4 regions of the Leclercia sp. G3L genome follow, and region 2 is predicted to be linked to each of the others. Evidence: predicted binding sites of a transcription regulator. Region 2 holds the regulator's gene; each other region holds the start of a gene.
What was found. Region 2 encodes PurR, which represses purine synthesis genes. Its sites were predicted from a motif close to CANGCAAACGTTTGCNTG; they were not measured.
Positions count from the first base shown of each region.

Region 1: a site for PurR is predicted at 2,574-2,591, ahead of glyA (serine hydroxymethyltransferase). Genes of this name have one in related genera too.
Region 3: a site for PurR is predicted at 2,663-2,680, ahead of cvpA (colicin V production protein). Genes of this name have one in related genera too.
Region 4: a site for PurR is predicted at 1,721-1,738, ahead of tusA (sulfurtransferase TusA). Genes of this name have one in related genera too.

Region 1 is NZ_CP088265.1:2,413,144-2,417,454, forward strand. It holds gene glrR (two-component system response regulator GlrR) at 1-712, shown strand, start outside; gene glnB (nitrogen regulatory protein P-II) at 792-1,130, shown strand; gene hmpA (NO-inducible flavohemoprotein) at 1,213-2,403, opposite strand; gene glyA (serine hydroxymethyltransferase) at 2,709-3,962, shown strand; gene LRS40_RS13010 (DoxX family protein) at 4,011-4,311, opposite strand, start outside.
Region 2 is NZ_CP088265.1:3,943,119-3,947,429, forward strand. It holds gene sodB (superoxide dismutase [Fe]) at 1-442, shown strand, start outside; gene LRS40_RS20375 (MFS transporter) at 478-1,644, opposite strand; gene LRS40_RS20380 (YnhF family membrane protein) at 1,809-1,898, opposite strand; gene purR (HTH-type transcriptional repressor PurR) at 2,194-3,219, shown strand; gene punR (DNA-binding transcriptional activator PunR) at 3,216-4,148, opposite strand; gene punC (purine nucleoside transporter PunC) at 4,264-4,311, shown strand, end outside.
Region 3 is NZ_CP088265.1:2,602,728-2,607,038, forward strand. It holds gene accD (acetyl-CoA carboxylase, carboxyltransferase subunit beta) at 1-487, shown strand, start outside; gene folC (bifunctional tetrahydrofolate synthase/dihydrofolate synthase) at 556-1,824, shown strand; gene dedD (cell division protein DedD) at 1,814-2,515, shown strand; gene cvpA (colicin V production protein) at 2,736-3,224, shown strand; gene purF (amidophosphoribosyltransferase) at 3,258-4,311, shown strand, end outside.
Region 4 is NZ_CP088265.1:1,453,560-1,457,870, forward strand. It holds partial or broken gene LRS40_RS08270 (MFS transporter) at 1-179, shown strand, start outside; gene LRS40_RS08275 (DcrB family lipoprotein) at 184-741, opposite strand; gene LRS40_RS08280 (7-cyano-7-deazaguanine/7-aminomethyl-7-deazaguanine transporter) at 814-1,479, opposite strand; gene tusA (sulfurtransferase TusA) at 1,798-2,040, shown strand; gene LRS40_RS08290 (TRAP transporter substrate-binding protein) at 2,280-3,251, shown strand; gene LRS40_RS08295 (TRAP transporter small permease) at 3,263-3,772, shown strand; gene LRS40_RS08300 (TRAP transporter large permease) at 3,783-4,311, shown strand, end outside.

The sequences.
Region 1 (4,311 bases), 1.5 Mb from region 2:
CGCGCGCGGGGCCTTTACCGGCGCGGTCAGCAGCCGGGAAGGGCTCTTCCAGGCCGCAGAAGGCGGTACGCTGTTCCTCGATGAAATTGGCGATATGCCGGCACCGCTGCAGGTCAAACTGCTGCGCGTGCTGCAGGAGCGCAAGGTCAGGCCGCTCGGCAGCAACCGCGATATCGACATCAACGTGCGCATTATCTCCGCCACTCACCGGGATCTGCCCAAGGCGATGGCGCGCAACGAGTTTCGTGAAGACCTGTTCTATCGCCTCAACGTCGTCAACCTGAAGATCCCGGCGCTGGCGGAGCGGGCGGAAGATATTCCGCTGCTGGCGACGCAGCTGCTGCGCCAGTCCGCCGAGCGGCATAAGCCGTTTGTGCGGGCTTTCTCCACCGATGCCATGAAGCGGCTGATGACCGCCAGCTGGCCCGGTAACGTGCGCCAGCTGGTGAACGTGATTGAGCAGTGCGTGGCGCTCACCTCCTCGCCGGTGATCGGCGATGCGCTGGTGGACCAGGCGCTGGAGGGGGAAAATACCGCTCTGCCGACCTTCGTCGAGGCCCGCAATCAGTTTGAGCTCAACTATCTGCGTAAATTACTGCAGATCACCAAAGGTAACGTGACCCATGCGGCGCGCATGGCCGGACGTAACCGCACCGAGTTTTATAAGCTGCTGTCGCGCCATGAGCTGGAAGCAAACGATTTTAAAGAGTGATACCCTAAAATCCGCCTGAATATGATACTGTGAGCAACCGATTACGAGGCAGCTGACAGGCATAAGTTTAAGGACCACCATGAAAAAGATTGATGCGATTATTAAACCTTTCAAACTGGATGATGTACGCGAAGCGCTGGCGGAAGTCGGCATCACCGGCATGACGGTGACAGAGGTGAAAGGCTTTGGTCGTCAGAAGGGCCACACTGAACTGTACCGTGGCGCGGAATACATGGTTGATTTCCTGCCGAAGGTAAAAATTGAAATCGTGGTGTCGGACGACATCGTGGAGACCTGCGTGGATACCATTATCCGCACCGCGCAGACCGGCAAAATCGGTGACGGCAAGATCTTCGTCTTTGACGTGTCGCGCGTGATCCGTATCCGTACCGGCGAAGAAGACGACGCCGCGATTTAACGCCGGACTTCAACCCGTAGGCCCGCGCAAGCGCAGCGCCGCCGGGCAAAAAAAAAGCCCCTCGTGAGAGGGGCTTTTTGCATTACAGCACCTTATGCGGGCCGAAGCATTCGTAATGAATATTATCTTTATTCACGCCCAGCTCAAGGAGCTGCGCCGCGGCGTACTGCATAAAGGCTACCGGGCCACAGACGTAGAACTGCATCTCCGGTGCGTGGAACTGCTCTTTATGCTGGCTTAACGCCATCAGACCTTCGCTGTCGAAGCGTGCTGCGGCACGGTCGTCATCCGACGGCAGGCGATACCAGGTGTGGGCGGTAAAGTGCGGCAGACCGGCAGCCAGCGTTTTCACTTCATCAGAAAACGCATGTACTTCGCCATTCTCTGCGGCGTGGAACCAGTTAACCTGCGCCTGATGCTGCGATTTCGCCAGGGTATCCAGCATCGCCAGCATCGGGGTCTGACCGACACCGGCGGAGATCAGCGTCACCGGAGTATTGGCATCCACCGCCATAAAGAAATCGCCCGCTGGCGCGGCCAGATGCACCACATCACCGACGCTAGCTTCGTCGTGCAGCCAGGTGGAGACCTGACCACCGTCCTCGCGTTTCACCGCAATGCGGTAGCCTTTTCCGTTTGGCTTACGGGTCAGGGAGTACTGGCGGATCTCCTGATGCGGGAAGCCTTCCGGCTTCAGCCACACGCCCAGGTACTGGCCCGGCTGGTAATCGGCCACCGGCTGGCCGTCCACCGGCTCAAATTCAAAGCTGGTAATCAGCGCGCTGCGCGGGGTTTTTTCCACGATACGGAACGCACGCGTACCTTCCCATCCACCACTCTTGCTGGCGTTTTCGCTGTAGATCTGCGCTTCACGGTTGATAAAGACGTTAGCCAGCACGCCGTAGGCTTTGCCCCATGCGTCCAGCACTTCCTGACCCGGGCTGAACATCTCATCCAGGGTGGCCAGCAGATGGCTGCCAACAATGTTGTACTGCTCGGGTTTGATCTGGAAGCTGGTGTGTTTCTGGGCGATTTTTTCCACCGCTGGCAGCAGCGCCGGCAGGTTCTCGATGTTGCTGGCGTACGCGGCAATGGCGTTAAATAACGCTTCGCGCTGGTCGCCGTTGCGCTGGTTGCTCATGTTGAAAATCTCTTTGAGCTCCGGGTTGTGCGCGAACATGCGATCGTAAAAATGGGCGGTAAGTTTAGGACCGGTTTCGACCAGCAGGGGAATAGTGGCTTTAACGGTAGCGATGGTTTGAGCGTCTAACATAGCAGCTTCCTTCAAATGTTACTTTAATGATGTATTTTAGATGCATCTTATAAAAAATAACCCTGCGTTGTAAATGGTTCTTTGCAACTTGAATTAACTGCATCACAAACCTGAAAAGAAATCCACTTTACAGGGCGAGAGCGTTATTCCTCAAACCCTTGCGTGGCGGGAAGGTAAACGTTTGCGTAAAATCGTTTGTCAAGACCTGTTATCACTCTGCTAATCAGTTATACTGTTGCCCGTCGTCCAACTGGACTGCCTTTTTCAGGCAAAAATTTACTTGTTAGCTGAGTCAGGAGATGCGGATGTTAAAGCGTGAAATGAACATTGCCGATTATGATGCCGAACTGTGGCAGGCTATGGAGCAGGAAAAAGTACGTCAGGAAGAGCACATCGAACTGATCGCCTCCGAAAACTATACCAGCCCGCGCGTTATGCAGGCGCAGGGCTCTCAGCTGACCAACAAATACGCTGAAGGTTACCCGGGCAAGCGCTACTACGGCGGTTGCGAGTATGTGGATATCGTTGAGCAGCTGGCGATCGACCGTGCCAAAGAGCTGTTTGGCGCAGACTACGCTAACGTGCAGCCGCACTCCGGCTCTCAGGCTAACTTCGCAGTCTACACCGCGCTGCTGCAGCCGGGCGATACCGTTCTGGGTATGAACCTGGCGCAGGGCGGTCACCTGACTCACGGCTCCCCGGTTAACTTCTCCGGTAAACTGTACAACATCATCCCTTACGGTATTGATGAGTCCGGTAAAATTGACTACGAAGACATGGCGAAGCAGGCCAAAGAGCACAAGCCGAAGATGATCATCGGTGGCTTCTCCGCTTACTCCGGCGTGGTTGACTGGGCAAAAATGCGTGAAATCGCAGACAGCATCGGCGCATACCTGTTCGTCGACATGGCGCACGTTGCCGGTCTGATCGCCGCAGGCGTTTACCCGAACCCGGTTCCACATGCTCACGTGGTCACCACCACCACCCACAAAACCCTGGCGGGTCCACGCGGTGGCCTGATCCTGGCGAAGGGCGGTGACGAAGACCTGTATAAAAAACTGAACTCTGCCGTGTTCCCAAGCGCGCAGGGTGGCCCGCTGATGCACGTGATCGCGGCGAAAGCCGTGGCGCTTAAAGAAGCGATGGAGCCTGAGTTCAAAGTTTACCAGCAGCAGGTTGCTAAGAACGCGAAAGCGATGGTGGAAGTGTTCCTGAACCGTGGCTACAAAGTGGTCTCCGGCGGGACTGAAAACCACCTGTTCCTGCTGGATCTGGTTGATAAAAACCTGACCGGTAAAGAAGCTGACGCTGCCCTGGGGCGCGCCAACATCACCGTCAACAAAAACAGCGTACCAAACGATCCGAAGAGCCCGTTCGTTACCTCCGGTATCCGTATCGGTTCCCCGGCAGTGACTCGCCGCGGCTTCAAAGAAGCGGAAGTGAAAGAGCTGGCTGGCTGGATGTGTGACGTGCTGGACAACATCAATGACGAAGCCGTTATCGAACGCGTGAAAGCCAAAGTACTGGATATCTGTGCGCGCTTCCCGGTTTACGCATAAGTCTGCTTCGCAGAACAAAAAGGCCGCGTATGCGGCCTTTTTTTATGGCTAACGGCGGTCGATGGAGATAGCGCCCGGCCCGGCCACCGCCAGCAGCAGAAACCCGCCGGCGATACTGATGTTTTTGAAGAAGTTAATCATATTGGGCATCACCGCATCGCCACTCATGTCCCAGTAGTGGTGACCAATCACCGCCGTACCCAGAGTATAAAAGACGAACAGCACCGCCAGCGGGCGGGTAAAAAAGCCGAGCACGATCAGAATCGCGGCGGGCACCTCCATGATCACCGCCATAATGGCCGCCAGCATCGGCATCGGGGCGCCCAGCTTCGCCATATATTGCACCGTG
Region 2 (4,311 bases):
CTTTGAAGGGAAAACCCTGGAAGAGATCGTACGCACGTCAGAAGGCGGCGTGTTTAATAACGCCGCTCAGGTGTGGAACCATACCTTCTACTGGCACTGCCTGGCGCCCAATGCCGGCGGCGAACCGACGGGTGAACTGGCGGCAGCCATTACTGCTGCGTTCGGCAGCTTTGCGGAATTTAAAGCGAAGTTTACCGATGCGGCGGTGAAGAACTTTGGCGCAGGCTGGACCTGGCTGGTAAAAGAGGCCGACGGCAAACTGGCGATCGTCTCTACGTCTAATGCGGGAACGCCGTTAACCACCCGCGCTATTCCGCTACTGACCGTCGACGTCTGGGAACATGCGTATTACATCGATTACCGTAATGCGCGCCCGAATTACCTCGAGCATTTCTGGGCGCTGGTAAACTGGGAATTTGTGGCGAAGAACTTCGCGGCATAATAAAAACGCCGAAGGGAACTCCTTCGGCGTTATTTTTATTCGGTAGCGCAAACCGGCTCGGGTTGTTTTCGTTCCGAGGCAAAGACCAGAATAAGCCCCAGGCCTGCAATAATGGCCCCCATCACCGGAACAAAGCTGTAGCCCATCCCGCTGGAAATGACCGCCCCACCGGCCGCCGCCCCCAGCGCATTCCCGAGGTTAAAGGCACCAATATTCACCGACGACGATAACCCCGGCGCATCGCTGGCCACGCGCATGACGCGCATCTGCAAAGGCGGTACCACCGCAAAGGTCGCCATGCCCCACACCACCATCGCCACGGCCGCGCCCACTTCATTACGCGCCAGCCACGGAATAGCCAGCATGATGACGATCAGCAGGAGTAAAAAGCCTTTCAGGGTGCCGCTCACGGATTTGTCCGCCAGCTTGCCGCCCAGGTAGTTGCCAATGGAAAAACCGACGCCAATCAGCACCAGCATGGCGGTGATAAAGGCCGGAGTCGCCTGGTTGATGTCATGCAGCACCGGGGCAATGTAGGTATAGAGGGTGAACATCGCCCCGGCTCCGAGGACGGTAGTCAGCAAGGCAGACAGCACCTGCGGACGCAGCAGCACCGCCAGCTCTTTGCGCACCTCCGGTTTTTCGCCCGCCCCGCCAGCCGGCAGGGAGAAGAACAACGCAATCATCGAAACCACGCCCAGCAGCGCGGTCGCCAGGAAGGACATCCGCCAGCCAATCGCTTCGCCCATCCAGGTTGCGGCCGGCACCCCACCGATATTGGCGATGGTGAGGCCCATAAACATGGTGGCGACAGCGCTGGCCTGCTTATGCTTCGGCACCACGCTGGCGGCGACTACCGACCCGAGGCCAAAGAAGGCGCCGTGGTTCAGGCTGGTCAGAATACGCGACAGCATCAGGGTGGTGTAATCCGGCGAGAGCGCCGACAGGACGTTACCGACGGTAAAGATCGCCATCAGGAAGATCAGCGCATTGCGACGCCCGCGATGGGACAGCAACAGGGTCATCAGCGGCGCACCCACCATCACGCCGATGGCGTAGGCGCTGATCAGCATGCCCGCAGCGGGAATAGAGACATCTACCCCCCGGGCAATAACCGGTAGCAGGCCCATCGGGGAAAATTCGGTTGTGCCGATACCAAAGGCGCCAATGGCCAGGGCCAGCAGCGGAAAATTGATTCTCATACTTCAACTCCAGACACCGTGTCGTCAGGCGACACAGAACAATGAAGGCGAAAGCATGACACCAATCACAAAAAATGAGAAGTTAACAATTTGGCAAAAGATTTTTGCAGGGCGCGTAACAATCAGCGGAAGGAACGAGGGAGAGCTGACCTCTCCCGCATCAATCAGTGCAGTGCCGCCGTCAGACCGCTGGCAACAATCAGACTCAGAACAATAATGGTGGTAATCAGCGAAAACTTAAGATCGGTACTCATCAATTTTTCTCCTTTTAATCACCCTATTAAGAGTGAGCCTGCTCATTTTTACACAGTTCAGGGTAAAAATCTTGCTGGATTTAGATTGATATCGGTTTTTGCTCTTCCCCTTTTGGCCAAGATAAGACAAAATTCCACGCTAAATTTATTAGCGTACCGGCCATTGACCCCCTCCTGACGTCCTGTGTCGTTTTCCCGGCGTACCGCAATTCAAATTGCGCAATTAGGGCGAGTGAAGGCAAACGTTTACCTATTGGTTTTTCAGGAGCTTAGATATGGTCTGGAGTGACATCTGATGGCAACAATTAAAGACGTGGCGAAACGCGCAAACGTTTCCACTACAACCGTATCACATGTTATTAACAAAACCCGCTTTGTTGCGGAAGAGACCCGCAACAACGTCTGGGCGGCCATTAAAGAGCTGCACTACTCTCCCAGCGCCGTGGCCCGCAGTCTGAAGGTGAATCACACCAAATCGATCGGCCTGCTGGCGACCAGCAGCGAAGCGCCCTATTTCGCAGAAATTATTGAAGCAGTAGAGAAGAACTGCTTCCAGAAAGGCTACACCCTGATCCTCGGCAACGCCTGGAACAGCCTCGAAAAACAGCGGGCCTATCTGTCGATGATGGCGCAGAAGCGCGTCGACGGTCTGCTGGTGATGTGTTCCGAATACCCGGAATCCCTGCTCACCATGCTGGAAGAGTACCGCAATATTCCAATGGTAGTGATGGACTGGGGCGAAGCGAAGGCCGACTTTACCGACTCGGTAATCGATAACGCCTTCGAAGGCGGCTACATGGCCGGTCGTTATCTGATTGAACGCGGCCACCGTGAAATCGGCGTGATCCCCGGAGCGCTGGAGCGCAACACCGGGGCCGGGCGTCTGGCGGGCTTTATGAAAGCGATGGAAGAGGCGTTAATCACGGTGCCGGAAAACTGGATCGTGCAGGGCGACTTTGAGCCGGAGTCCGGCTACCGCGCCATGCAGCAGATCCTCTCCCAGAGCCCGCGTCCGACCGCCATCTTCTGCGGCGGGGATATTATGGCAATGGGTGCACTCTGTGCCGCCGATGAGATGGGCCTGCGCGTCCCGCAGGACGTTTCGCTGATCGGGTATGATAACGTGCGCAACGCCCGCTTCTTTACCCCGGCGCTGACCACCATTCACCAGCCGAAAGATTCGCTGGGTGAGACCGCCTTCAACATGCTGCTGGACCGCATCGTCAACAAGCGTGAAGAGTCCCAGTCCATTGAGGTGCATCCGCGCCTGATTGAACGCCGTTCCGTCGCGGACGGACCGTTCCGCGACTACCGCCGTTAATCCTCTCCGGGAGTCAGTACCTCTGGCTCCCGCAGCCACTCCCGGTTCATCGTTTCACTGTCTCCCAGATAATCCAGCAGCCAGGCCAGGGCCGGTGACATATCGTTTTGTTGCCAGGTCAGGCAGCACGCCGCATCCGGGAAGGGATTTTCCAGCGACAGCGCCACCCATTTGCCGCTGTCGATCCACGGACGGGCAAAGTGCACCGGCACCATCCCCACGCACAGCCCGGCCGAGAGGCAGGTGGCTGACGATTCCCAGTCCGGGGTGACGATCCGCCGCTGGTTATCCAGCAGCCAGGTGATGCGTTTCGGCAGCGAGCGGGAAGTGTCTTCGCGCACCAGCGAGGGCCAGTTGCGCAGGGTATCATCGCTGAGCGGCCCTTCCATGGCGGCCAGCGGATGATGGCTGGCGACCACGCAGATCCAGCTCAGCGTACCCATATCGCGAAACGCATAGCGCCCCCCGACCGGGATCGCCTGGGTGGCGCCGATCGCCATTTCCACCCTGCCGTCCGCCAGCGCGTCCCAGACGCCGTTAAAGACCTCCTGGGACACCCGCAGCTCGACGTCCGAAAAGTGGCGGTAAAAATCGACAATCATCTGTCGGGTACGCTCGGGGCGGACGATATTGTCCACCGCAATGGAGATATGTCCGCGCCAGCCGTTGGCAATCTGCTGGCACTGTTCGCGGGTGATCTGCATTTTTTTGATAACAGACCGTCCCTCTTTCAGAAACCACATCCCGGCAGGGGTAAGCTCCACGTCACGGTGACGCCGCTCAAACAGCGGCACCGCCAGCCACTCTTCCAGTTGACGCACGGTGTAGCTGATGGCGGACGGAACGCGATGCAACTCCTGCGCGGCTCCGCTGAAGCTGCCGTTACGGGCGACGGCATCCACCACTTCAAGAGAATATTCTGACCACATTTTCTGCCTGCAAAATTTTTGAATGCAACCGCCAAATATTAGCGTTTCACAAGCGGGTTTGCACTCCCTACACTCAGCGGCTACCCAAACCTGCGCCCAAACGGAGAATAGAACAATGACACCCGGGAAAGGATTTTTAGTCTGGCTCGGCGGCTTAAGCGTG
Region 3 (4,311 bases), 1.3 Mb from region 2:
GCGCTTCGTGCGTGCGGTTGAGCAGGCGCTGGAAGACAACTGTCCGCTGATCTGCTTCTCCGCCTCCGGCGGTGCCCGTATGCAGGAAGCGCTGATGTCGCTGATGCAGATGGCAAAAACCTCCGCAGCGCTGGCGAAAATGCAGGAACGCGGTCTGCCGTACATCTCCGTACTGACCGACCCGACCATGGGCGGCGTATCGGCGAGCTTCGCGATGCTGGGCGATCTGAACATCGCTGAACCGAAAGCGCTGATCGGCTTTGCCGGCCCGCGCGTTATCGAACAAACGGTACGTGAGAAACTGCCGCCGGGCTTCCAGCGCAGTGAGTTCCTTATTGAGAAAGGCGCTATCGACATGATCGTTCGCCGTCCGGAGATGCGCCTGAAGCTGGCAAGCATCCTGGCGAAGCTGATGAACCTGCCGTCGCCGAGCCCGGATGAACCGCGCGAAGGCGTGGTAGTACCGGATCAGGAACCCGAGGCCTGATAACTGAAAAGGGCAGGGCCAATGGCGCTGCCCTTTTGCTTTCTAACCGTAACTGAAAAGCGCGCAACATGGAAAATATCACTCTTCCCCAAGCCACGTCGCCTCTGGCCGCGTGGCTTTCTTATCTGGAAAGCCTGCACAGTAAAGCCATCGACATGGGACTTGAGCGCGTCAGCCAGGTCGCGGCGCGCCTTGACGTTCTGAAACCGGCCCCCTTTGTCTTCACCGTGGCGGGTACTAACGGCAAAGGCACCACCTGCCGCACGCTGGAGTCCATGCTGATGGCGGCGGGCTACAAGGTGGGTGTCTACAGCTCGCCGCATCTGGTGCGCTACACCGAGCGCGTGCGGGTGCAGAACGCAGAGTTAGCCGAATCAGCACATACTGCCTCGTTCGCAGAGATCGAAGCCGCGCGCGGCGACATTTCGCTGACCTATTTCGAATATGGCACCCTGTCGGCGCTGTGGTTGTTCAAGCAGGCGCAGCTGGACGTGGTGATCCTTGAAGTCGGCTTAGGCGGGCGTCTGGACGCCACCAACATTGTGGATCCGGATGTCGCCGTGGTGACCAGCATCGCGCTGGATCATACCGACTGGCTGGGGCCCGATCGCGAAAGCATCGGCCGTGAAAAAGCCGGTATTTTCCGCGCGGGTAAACCGGCGATTGTCGGTGAGCCGGAGATGCCGCATACCATCGCTGACGTGGCGCAGGAGAAAGGGGCGCTGTTGCAGCGTCGCGATGTCGACTGGCGCTACAGCGTGACCCAGAGCGGCTGGCGCTTTGAAGATGCCAAAGGCGCGCTGGAAAACCTGCCGCTGCCGCAGGTGCCGCAGCCGAACGCCGCGACGGCGCTGGCCGCCCTGCGCGCCAGCGGTCTGGCCGTGAACGAGCAGGCCATTCGTGACGGCATTCAGCAGGCGATCCTCGCCGGGCGTTTCCAGATTGTCAGCGAATCACCGCGTCTGATTCTGGATGTGGCGCATAACCCCCATGCCGCGGCTTACCTCGCCGGACGTCTCAAATCATTGCCAAAAACCGGGCGCGTGCTGGCGGTAATCGGTATGCTTCATGATAAAGATATCGGCGGCACGCTGGCCTGCATGGAGACTGTGGTCGATAGCTGGTATTGTGCACCTCTGGAAGGCCCGCGCGGGGCAACGGCTGAACAGCTGATGGAACACCTCGGCCAGGGCCAGACCTTTGCCAGCGTGGAGCAGGCATGGCGCGAGGCGATGGCGGACGCCAGACCAGAAGATACCGTGCTGGTGTGTGGATCCTTCCACACGGTGGCACATGTCATGGACGTAATGGATGCGGGGAGAACCGGTGGCAAGTAAGTTTCAGAACCGTTTAGCAGGCACCATTGTGCTGGTAGCGCTGGGGGTGATTATTCTCCCCGGGCTGCTTGATGGACAGAAAAAGCATTACCAGGATGAGTTTGCGGCGATCCCGCTGGTGCCTAAACCCGGCGACCGGGATGAGCCGGACATGCTGCCGGCTGCGACCCAGGCATTACCTGCTCAACCGCCTGAAGGGGCGGCTGAAGAGGTGCGGGCTGGCGATGCCGCGGCGCCATCTTTAGATCCGTCGCGTCTGGCGGCCGGAAATAACAACGAGCTGGATCCAGCCCCGGTCGAGCAGTATGCGCCGAAACCGGTGCAAAAACCGAAACCGGTTGAGAAACCGCAGCCGAAACCGCAGCGCGACAACACCAGCCAGCAGCTGGCGGCGGCTACGGAAACCCCGCCGGCCAAACCGGCTGCAGAAGAGAAGCCGGCCCCGACCGGTAAAGCCTACGTTGTGCAGCTTGGTGCGTTGAAAAATGCCGATAAGGTCAACGAAGTGGTGGCCAAACTCCGTGGCGCGGGGTATCGCGTTTACACTTCGCCTTCGACGCCGGTACAGGGTAAAATCACCCGTATTCTCGTGGGCCCGGATGCATCAAAAGATAAGCTGAAGGGGTCGCTTGGGGAGCTGAATCAGCTCTCCGGCCTGAGCGGCGTAGTGATGAACTACAGCGTGAATTAATGTACGTATTATTCTCCTCCTACCGACGTTTTTCCTGAAAGGAGAAGGCCGGGGGAGGGCGAGGCAGGCGTCCGAAGAGACGTAACGGCCAGGGGCGTTGATTATTTTTTCAGCGCCTTTTTTATTTACGCGCGGGAAGGAAATCCCTACGCAAACGTTTTCTTTTTCTGTTAGAATTCGCCCCGAACTGGATGACAGGGCGTTTAATCGTGGGACGTATATGGTCTGGATTGATTACGCCATCATTGCGGTGATAGGTTTTTCCTGTCTGGTTAGCCTGATCCGTGGCTTTGTTCGTGAAGCGTTATCGCTGGTAACCTGGGGCTGTGCCTTCTTTGTTGCCAGTCATTACTACACTTACCTGTCTGTCTGGTTCACGGGCTTTGAAGATGAACTGGTTCGAAACGGAATCGCCATCGCGGTGCTGTTTATCGCGACGCTGATTGTCGGCGCCATTGTTAACTACGTGATAGGCCAGCTGGTTGAAAAAACCGGTTTGTCGGGAACGGACAGGGTGCTTGGGATCTGCTTCGGTGCATTGCGCGGGGTGTTGATTGTCGCCGCGATACTGTTCTTCCTTGATACCTTTACCGGGTTCTCAAAAAGTGAAGACTGGCAGAAATCGCAGCTGATCCCGCAGTTCAGCTTCATCATCAGATGGTTCTTTGACTATCTGCAAAGCTCGTCGAGTTTTTTGCCCAGGGCATAAACCCTGAGATGTGGCTTAACGAGGAAATGACGAATGTGCGGTATTGTCGGTATCGCCGGTTTCATGCCGGTAAACCAGTCTATTTATGACGCATTATCGGTGCTTCAGCACCGTGGGCAGGATGCTGCGGGTATCATCACCATTGATGCACACAACTGCTTCCGTTTACGTAAGGCTAACGGCCTGGTAAACGATGTGTTTGAAGCCCGCCATATGCAGCGTCTGCAGGGTAACATGGGTATTGGTCACGTTCGTTACCCTACCGCAGGCAGTTCCAGCGCCTCTGAAGCGCAGCCTTTCTACGTTAACTCCCCGTATGGCATCACGCTTGCCCACAACGGCAACCTGACCAACGCCCACGAGTTACGTAAAAAGCTGTTTGAAGAGAAGCGTCGCCACATTAACACCACTTCTGACTCTGAAATTCTGCTTAACATCTTTGCCAGCGAACTGGATAACTTCCGTCACTATCCGCTGGAAGCTGACAACATTTTTGCTGCCGTGGCGGCCACTAACCGTCTGATTCGTGGGGCCTATGCCTGCGTCGCGATGATTATCGGCCACGGTATGGTCGCGTTCCGCGATCCGAACGGGATTCGCCCGCTGGTGCTGGGTAAACGCGATATTGGCGATGGCCGCACCGAATATATGGTGGCCTCCGAAAGCGTGGCCCTGGACACCCTGGGTTTTGAGTTCCTGCGTGACGTTGCTCCGGGCGAAGCGGTTTACATCACCGAAAAAGGCCAGCTGTTTACCCGTCAGTGTGCGGAAAACCCGGTCAGCAACCCGTGCCTGTTCGAGTACGTCTACTTTGCCCGTCCGGACTCCTTCATCGACAAGATCTCCGTCTACAGCGCCCGTGTGAATATGGGCACCAAGCTCGGCGAGAAGATTGCCCGCGAGTGGGAAGATCTGGATATCGATGTGGTCATCCCGATCCCGGAAACCTCCTGCGATATCGCGCTGGAGATGGCGCGCATCCTGGGTAAACCCTATCGCCAGGGCTTCGTGAAGAACCGCTATGTTGGCCGCACCTTTATCATGCCAGGCCAGCAGCTGCGCCGTAAATCGGTGCGCCGCAAGCTGA
Region 4 (4,311 bases), 2.3 Mb from region 2:
CGACCTATACGGTGTTTATGGATATGTCGCTGGGGATCACCGGGCCGCTGGCCGGGCTGGTGATGGCGTGGGCCGGGGTACCTGTTATCTATCTGGCGGCAGCGGGGCTGGTGGCGGTGGCGTTACTGCTGACGTGGCGGCTAAAAAAATGGCCTCCGGAGGAGGCCATCTCATCGTGAGAACTTACTGAATCACGAGGGTATTGATGATGTTCTCTGCGGCAGTTTGCGCTTTCTGCTGATCGTCAGCAGGCAGCGTGATCTGCAGGGTCAGCAGCTTGTTGTCCACTTTGCCCAGCACTACGGAGGAGTAAGCCGTCTGGCCTTTAGCAGAGATAATGCTGTCCAGCTGTTGCAGCTTGTGGTCTTTCAGCTCGATGGCTTTATTGGTCACGACCTGCAGCTGCGGGTCGCGGCTGCGCTGCTGATCTTCCAGACGCTTCGCCAGCACGCCCAGGTCTTCATTGGTGTCATCACCAACGATCACGATCACCGCTTTTTGCCCGGTAGCATCGGAATAAACGTGCATGTTGTTCGTCTGGGTGCCCAGCTTGCCGCTCTGATCGGTCATATCCGCCGGCAGAGAGAAGCTGAGTTTGCCATCCATCAGGCTGACCGGTTGGCCCGTGGCGTTGCTTTCAGCAGACGCAGCCTGAGCAGGCGTTTTGGTGTCGCTGTTATCACAGGCTGCCAGCCCCATCACCAGCAGGCCAATCCCGACATATTTAACCAGATTGCGCATTACATTCTTCCTTTCGATAAACGGCCATAACGGCGCATCAATCCATCTTATCACAACTGTTCAGGGGAACCCTTAACCAGCCTGCAATCCCGGGATTTCAGATTTATCCGCGAATCTTTTCAGCAACATATTTAGCAGCACGCCGTACATCGGCAGGAAGAAGACCAGGCTGATAAGCACCTTAAAGGCGTAGTCCACGAGCGCAATTTCCATCCAGTGTTGCGCCATGAACGCATCCGGGCTGCGCCAGAAGGCGATAAAGAAAAAGGCCAGGGTATCGCTGACGTTGCCAAACAGCGTGGAGGCGGTCGGCGCCATCCACCAGCGATGGTTCTGCCGCAGGCGGTTAAACACATGTACGTCGAGGATCTGTCCCAGCGCATAGGCCATAAAGCTGGCGGCGGCGATACGGGCGACGAACAGGTTAAAGTGCGTCAGCGCCTCAAAGCCCTGCCAGCTACCCATATAGAACAGCGAGGAGATCACGTACGAAACAAACAGCGCCGGAAGCATGACGGCAAAAATAATGCGTCGGGCCAGCGGGGCGCCAAAGATACGGACGGTGAGATCGGTCGCAAGGAAGATAAACGGGAAACTGAATGCGCCCCAGGTGGTATGAAAACCAAAAATGGAGATGGGCAGCTGCACCAGGTAGTTACTGGAGGTGATCACCAGCAGATGAAAAAGCGAAAGCCAGAACAACGCTTTTACGCGCTGCGATTGAGAGAACTGCGTCATATTGTGACCTTTTTGATTAGAATTTGGGGTGAGGGAACCCAATATGAATCTGGCCCATTAGGCTATTTTATTCGCCATTCTGAATCCGGGCAGTGCTCGAAATCCTCACGTACTAAGTGTACGCTCCGGTTTCTGCGCGCTGTCCGTCTCCAGACTGGCTTCAACAATAACGCCTAATGGGCCAGATTCTGAAAGCCGCCGCATGATACTGCTTTAACGACAGTTTGCAATGGCTAATTTTCACGCAATCGTTAACCTGGTTTGCTTTGCCCGGCTCGCGGCGTAAACTACTGCCGTTTTTATCTGGACGAGACCAAGATGACCGATCTGTTTACCCACCCGGACCACACCCTTGACGCGCAGGGCCTGCGCTGCCCGGAACCCGTCATGATGGTGCGCAAAACCGTGCGCACGATGCAGTCCGGCGAAACGCTGTTAATTATCGCCGACGATCCGGCCACGACCCGCGATATTCCGGGCTTCTGTACCTTTATGGAACATGAGCTGCTGGCGCAGGAGACCGGGGTATTGCCGTACAAATATCTTATCCGCAAAGGGTAATAGACCTTGTAGGCCGGGTAAGGCATCGCCGCCACCCGGCGTGCCCGGCGGCGCTGCGCTTGCACGGGCCTACGATTGCCATTTCGTTTGACCTCCATCACCAAAATAAACCACCATTTCAATTTTTAGCGCTTTTTGTGAGGCGCTTCACCTACGCTTTCCAGGCATTGGGCTAGTTTCTAAACGTTAAAACTAAAACAACGTTCCGATACTTACCTCACTACCCTGGAGTTGACTCAATGAAAACGACCCTCAAGCCGTTGCTGGCCGCTCTGTGCCTGTCTGCTTTTGCCTGCTCTGTTTCTGCTCAAACCATTAAAGCCGCTGATGTGCATCCTGAAGGCTACCCGAACGTGGTGGCAGTGCAGCACATGGGTGAAAAACTTAAACAACAAACCGACGGCAAGCTGGAGATCAAAGTTTTCCCTGGCGGCGTGCTGGGCGATGAAAAGCAGATGATTGAGCAGGCGCAGATGGGGGCAATCGATATGATTCGCGTCTCCATGGCCCCGGTTGCCGCCATCCTGCCGGATATTGAAGTCTTTACGCTCCCCTATGTCTTCCGTGACGAAGACCATATGCACAAAGTGATCGACGGCGATATCGGGAAATCGATCGGCGATAAACTCACCGCCAACCCGAAATCGCGGCTGGTGTTCCTCGGCTGGATGGACTCCGGCACCCGTAACCTGATCACCAAAGATCCCATTGTTAAACCGGAAGATCTGAAGGGTAAAAAAATCCGCGTGCAGGGTAGCCCGGTGGCGCTGGCCACGCTGAAAGATATGGGAGCTAACTCGGTGGCAATGGGGGTAAGTGAAGTCTACAGCGGCATGCAGACCGGCGTTATCGACGGTGCCGAGAACAACCCGCCGACCTACATCGCCCACAACTACATGCCTGTCGCCAAAAACTACACCCTCAGCGGCCACTTCATCACCCCGGAAATGCTGCTCTACTCCAAAGTGAAATGGGACAAGCTGAGCGCCGACGAACAGCAAAAAATTCTGACCCTGGCCCGCGAAGCGCAGTTCGAGCAGCGCAAGCTGTGGCAGGCCTATAACGACGAAGCTCTGCAGAAGATGAAGGCGGGCGGCGTGCAGTTCCACGACATTGATAAAGCGGTCTTCGTGAAGGCGACAGAGCCGGTGCGCGCCCAGTATGGCGATAAGCATCAGGATCTGATGAAAGCTATCGCTGACGTTAAGTAACCGGGGGACTTATGTCCGAACTCTATCTTAAGTGGATGGACCGTCTCTATTTGCTGGCGATGGGCGTGGCAGGCCTGTCGCTGCTGGTGATGACCATTGTTATTCCGATTGGCATTTTCTCGCGCTATGTCCTTAACCGTGGTGAGTCCTGGCCGGAGCCGATTGCCATTATTTGTATGGTGACATTCACCTTTATCGGCGCGGCGGTGAGCTACCGCGCCGGCTCGCATATTGCGGTGAATATGCTTACCGACCGGCTGTCTGACGCGATGAAAATTGTATGCGCGCGGATCGTAGATCTTCTGATGCTGGTCATTTCGGGCCTGATGTTGTGGTACAGCTATTTGCTTTGCGTTGAACTGTGGGAACAGCCGGTAGCGGAGTTTCCCATTTTGACCTCCGGTGAAAGCTACTTGCCGCTGCCGATTGGATCGGCAGTTCTGCTCCTGTTTGTTCTTGAGCGCCTGCTGTTTGGCTCTCAGGAACATCGCCCGGTCGTCATGATCGGCAACCACAGTTAAGGGGTGAGTGATGGACGCATTTGTTTTGTTATTCACCCTCGCCATCTTACTGGCGCTGGGGATGCCGGTGGCTTTCGCCGTGGGCTTAAGCGCCGTGGCTGGCGCGCTGTGGATTGTTCTGCCGCTGGAGGCGCTGATGATTCAGATCACCAGCGGGGTGAATAAATTTACCCTGCTGGCGATCCCGTTCTTTATCCTGGCGGGGGCGATCATGGCGGAAGGGGGCATTGCCCGCCGGTTGGTGAACTTTGCCTATATCTTTGTCGGCTTTATTCGCGGCGGGTTGTCGCTGGTGAATATTGTCGCCTCGACCTTCTTCGGTGCTATTTCGGGCTCGTCGGTGGCAGATACCGCCTCCATCGGTACCGTGATGATCCCGGAGATGGAGAAGAAAGGCTATCCGCGTGAGTACGCAGCGGCGGTGACCGCCAGCGGCTCGGTACAGGCGATCCTGATCCCCCCCAGCCATAACTCGGTGATCTACTCCCTGGCGGCGGGGGGTACGGTGTCGATTGCGACGCTGTTTATCGCCGGCGTCC